Regions from separate parts of the Streptomyces angustmyceticus genome, predicted to be linked through region 2. Evidence: riboswitches for the same ligand, from Rfam matches in the RefSeq annotation. Region 2 holds a riboswitch; the other holds the start of a gene.
What was found. Region 2 has a riboswitch for glycine ahead of gcvT (glycine cleavage system aminomethyltransferase GcvT). Riboswitches for the same ligand answer to the same signal wherever they lie in the genome.

Region 1 (2,383 bases), 4.6 Mb from region 2:
TCCGGTGGCGGGGCGGCGGCGCCGGAGGCCGAGGAGCGGCCGCGGCGCTGGGATCCGGGACGGGATGTGCTGCACGACGAGTACGGCGCGGGCTGGGTGCAGGGGAGCGGGGTGGGCAGGGTGACCGTACGCTTCGAAACGCCGTGGTCCGCACCGGGGAGGGTGCGGACCTTTGCTGTCGAGGATCCGGCACTGCGGCCGGGGGAGCCCCTGCCGCTGGTGGGCGGGGGGCCGGCGGACGGTCAGTCGTCCGAGCCGGCGATCTTGCCGAAGTCCTGGTCACCGGAGCCGGGGGAGGACACCGGGTCGGTCGGCGAGGAGATATCCAGTCGGTAGTGGTGGTAGAGCTGGAGTTCCTGCTCGGGGGAGAGATGGCGGCCGACGCCGAAGTCCGGCGCATCCTTGATCAGCTTGCGGTCGTAGGGGATGTGCAGCCCCTCGCCGACCATCTTGCTGGGTTCGAGGGGGACGAACGCGTCCCGGCTGAAGAGTCCGGTACGCACGGCCGCCCACTCCGGTTCCCCCGTCGCGTCGTCGAGGTAGACCTCGTCGATCGTGCCTATTTTGGCGCCATTACGGTCGAACGCTTTGCGGCCGATCAGGCTCCGGGGATCGATATCGGTTTGCACGGCCCCTCCAATTGGTCGCAACTGCCCTCTGACAACTACCAAACGGCACATTTCATGCCCTGGCCACTCGAAGGATCCTTCGAGTGCCGCGCTGGTAGGCTGGCCAATGGCCGCAGACCCCGTGCGGGAGAGTCCCTGATCGTTCGCGTTCAGGGCGCCGAAGGAGCAAATCCTCCCCGGAATCTCTCAGGCACACGTACCGCGTGGGCGAGGTCACTCTGGAAAGCAGGGCGGGCCGCGGAAGGCACAGCTCCGGGACCCCTCCTCACCGACGGTGAAAGCCGGGCCGCCTCGTGCGGGCCGGTGAAGCTCTCAGGTTGAGATGACAGAGGGGGAGGCCGTCCGGGCACCCGCGCCGTGGTGCCCCTCGTAGGTCGCGTGACCAGGAGGCCCCCGCAGATGACCACCAATCGCATCTCCTTGACCGAGCTGGAAAGCGGCACTCCCTTCGAGCACCGGCACATCGGTCCCGACCACGAGGCGCAGGCCAAGATGCTCGCGCACATCGGGTTCGGTTCGCTGGACGAGCTCACCGCCACCGCCGTGCCCGATGTGATCAAGAGCGCCGAGGCGCTCGGCCTGCCGCAGGCCCGTACCGAGGCCGAGGTGCTCCAGGAGCTGCACGGTCTCGCGGACCGCAACCAGGTGCTCGCGTCCATGATCGGACTCGGCTACTACGGCACGTTCACCCCGCCGGTGATCCTGCGCAACGTCATGGAGAACCCGGCCTGGTACACGGCGTACACGCCCTACCAGCCGGAGATCTCGCAGGGCCGCCTGGAGGCGCTGCTGAACTTCCAGACGATGGTCGCCGACCTGACCGGCCTGCCCACCTCCGGCTCCTCCCTGCTGGACGAGGGCACCGCGGCCGCCGAGGCGATGGCGCTTTCCCGGCGGGTCGGCAAGGTCAAGCAGGGCGTCTTCCTGGTCGACGCCGACTGTCTGCCGCAGACCATCGCCGTGATCGAGACCCGTGCGGAGCCCACCGGCGTCGAGGTCGTGGTCGCCGACCTGTCGGACGGCATCCCGGCCGAGGTCGCCGAGCGCGGGATCTTCGGTGTGCTGCTGCAGTACCCGGGCGCCTCCGGTGCGGTCCGCGACCCGCGCGCGCTCATCGAGCAGGCCCACGAGCTGGGCGCGGTCGTCACCGTCGCCGCCGACCTGCTCGCCCTGACGCTGCTGACCTCGCCCGGCGAGCTCGGCGCGGACATCGCCGTAGGCACCACCCAGCGCTTCGGCGTCCCGATGGGCTTCGGCGGGCCGCACGCCGGCTTCATGGCCGTCCGCGACCAGTTCGCCCGCAGCCTGCCGGGACGCCTGGTCGGCGTCTCCGTCGACGCCGACGGCAACAAGGCCTACCGCCTCGCGCTGCAGACCCGCGAGCAGCACATCCGCCGGGAGAAGGCCACCAGCAACATCTGCACCGCGCAGGTGCTGCTCGCCGTCATGGCCGGCATGTACGCGGTCTACCACGGCCCCGAGGGTCTGCGGACCATCGCCCGGCGCACCCACCGCTACGCCGCGGTCCTCGCCGAGGGCCTGCGGGCCGGCGGGGTCGAGATCGTGCACGACGCGTACTTCGACACGCTGACCGCGCGGGTGCCCGGCCGGGCCGCCGAGGTCGTCGCCGCCGCCCGCGAGGCCGGGGTCAACCTCCGGCAGGTCGACGCCGACCTCGTCGGCATCGCGTGCGACGAGACCACCGGACGGGCGCAGCTGGCCGGCGTCTGGGGCGCCTTCGGGGTGCACGGCGA
Region 2 (2,383 bases):
GACCGTCGAGACGCCGTCCTCGGCGCCCGACAGCCACTCGTGCTCCTTGCTGTAGCGCAGCTGCTGGGGGTTGCTCATGGCTCGATTCTCCTGTACGCGAGGGTGTGATCGTGAAGGGGGTCGCCCCTGGCGGAGCCGGGGGAGGTTCGTGCACGGTGCGGCGCGGGGGCGCGCCGCGGCCGTGTCTGCCGCCGTGAGCCCTTACTTCTGCCGCTTGTAGAACGGCAGCGCGGTGACCTCGTACGGCTCATGGCTTCCACGGATGTCCACGCAGACACCCTCGGTGCCCGGTGTGGCGTAGGCGGCGTCGACATAGGCGATGGCGACGGGCTTGCCGAGCGTGGGGGAGGGGGCCCCGGAGGTGACCTCGCCGATGACCGTGCCGTCGGCCGTGACGACCGGGTAGCCGGCGCGCGGGACCCGGCGGCCCTCGGCGATCAGGCCGACCAGCTTGCGCGGCGGGTTCGCCTCGGCCCGCTCGGCGGCGGCCGCCAGCGCGGCACGGCCGACGAAGTCGCCGTCGTTGGTCGTCTTCTCGAACTTCACGACCCGGCCCAGGCCCGCGTCGAACGGGGTGGTCGCGGTGGTCAGCTCGTGCCCGTACAGCGGCATGCCCGCCTCCAGGCGCAGGGTGTCGCGGCAGGACAGGCCGCAGGGCACCAGGCCGGCGTCCTGGCCGGCCTCGGTCAGCGCCTCCCAGAGGGCGACCGCGTCGGCGGGCCGGACGAACAGCTCGAAGCCGTCCTCGCCGGTGTAGCCGGTACGGGCGATCAGCGCCTCGACGCCGGCGACGGTGCCGGGCAGGCCGGCGTAGTACTTCAGGCCGTCCAGGTCCGCGTCGGTGACCTTCTTGAGGATGCCGGGGGACTCCGGGCCCTGCACCGCGAGCAGCGCGTAGGCGTCCCGGTCGTCGCGGATCGCGGCGTCGAAGCCGCCGGCGCGGGCGGTCAGCGCGTCCAGCACCACCTGGGCGTTGGAGGCGTTGGCGACGACCATGTACTCCTGGTCGGCGAGGCGGTAGACGATCAGGTCGTCGAGGATGCCGCCCCCGGCCTCGCAGATCATGGTGTAGCGGGCGCGGCCGGTCCTGACCCCGCCGATGTTGCCGACCAGTGCGTAGTCGAGGAGGTCGGCGGCCTGCGGGCCGGTGACGGTGATCTCGCCCATGTGGGAGAGGTCGAAGAGGCCGGCGCGGGTGCGGACGGCGACATGCTCGTCCCGCTCGCTGCTGTAGCGCAGCGGCATGTCCCAGCCGGCGAAGTCGGTCATGGTGGCGCCGAGCGCGCGATGGGTGGCGTCCAGCGCGGTACGGCGGGGGGCATCAGTCATGGTTCTGGGCTCCCAGGCATGGGTGAGAGGACATTCTCCCCATCTGTCATCGGAACCTGAGAGGTTCACCGGGATCCCGCGAACGGACCCGGTTTGCACCTTGGGTGGAGCCGCCCCGTGCGCCGGGCGTCGGCTCGCTTTTCAGATCTGCCTCGCCCGCGCGGTATAGGGGCCTGAGAGATTCAAGGGAGGACTTGCTCCTTCGGCGCCCCGCCATGGCGGCCGGGGACTCTCCCGCGCGGGTTCAAGCGGCCGGTATGGAGTTGGCGGTGCACGGGTGAGCTGTGATGTGCACGTGGCGGCCACATCATTACACGGGATCGCCCGATAGAGGAGCCCCGGCCGTCACCCCGCCCGTGACGTGGGCGGATCGGACAATCACCTTGATGGGCATTACCTTTTCTTGACACTCTGCGGGTAGGGGACGGACTCGAACCGGAACAGAACCGGACGGGGAGGACGATCGCGTGCACAGTGAAGCGGCATTCGGGGCCACTTCCGGGGTCGTGCCTCCGGCCGTCGCGCCGGCGGCGCCGCCCGCCGCCGTGCCCCGGGCGGGCCGGACGCCGCGGCGCGCCGTCCGGCCGGGGCGTGGCGCCGCCGTCGTGGACCTGCGGGGCCCGGGGCGGCCGGCGGGCGCCGCCGAGCTGCGCTTCCCGGCCGGCGACCTGGTGGTGGTCTCCGGGCTGCCGGGCAGCGGCAAGAGCACCCTCATGCACCGCGTCGTGCCGCCGCTGGACGCCCGCGGCGCCGCGGTGCACCGCATCGATTCGCAGGACGTCCGCGAGCGCTGGGAGCACGGCAGGCTGCGCCGGCTGCCCTACGCGCTCTACCGCCCGCTGGTCCGCGCCGCCCACTACCTGACGCTGGGCCGTGCGCTGCGCTCCGGCGGGAGCGTGGTGGTGCACGACTGCGGCACCCTGGCGTGGGTGCGCGGCTGGATCGCGCGGTCGGCTGTGCGCGGCGGGCGCGGGCTGCATCTGGTGCTGCTCGACGTGCCGCCCGAGGTGGCCCGCTCCGGCCAGGAGTCGCGCGGGCGCGGCGTGTCGGGGTA

Region 1: another riboswitch for glycine. It lies ahead of gcvP (aminomethyl-transferring glycine dehydrogenase); the one in region 2 lies ahead of gcvT (glycine cleavage system aminomethyltransferase GcvT).

Annotation. Positions count from the first base shown of each region.
Region 1 is NZ_CP082945.1:7,049,721-7,052,103, forward strand. Features, by position in the region: gene K7396_RS31500 (DNA polymerase IV) at 1-336, shown strand, start outside; gene K7396_RS31505 (PRC-barrel domain-containing protein) at 243-629, opposite strand; glycine riboswitch at 744-841, shown strand; glycine riboswitch at 842-968, shown strand; gene gcvP (aminomethyl-transferring glycine dehydrogenase) at 1,029-2,383, shown strand, end outside.
Region 2 is NZ_CP082945.1:2,486,137-2,488,519, reverse strand. Features, by position in the region: gene gcvH (glycine cleavage system protein GcvH) at 1-78, opposite strand, end outside; gene gcvT (glycine cleavage system aminomethyltransferase GcvT) at 202-1,329, opposite strand; glycine riboswitch at 1,363-1,480, opposite strand; glycine riboswitch at 1,481-1,576, opposite strand; gene K7396_RS11190 (AAA family ATPase) at 1,836-2,383, shown strand, end outside.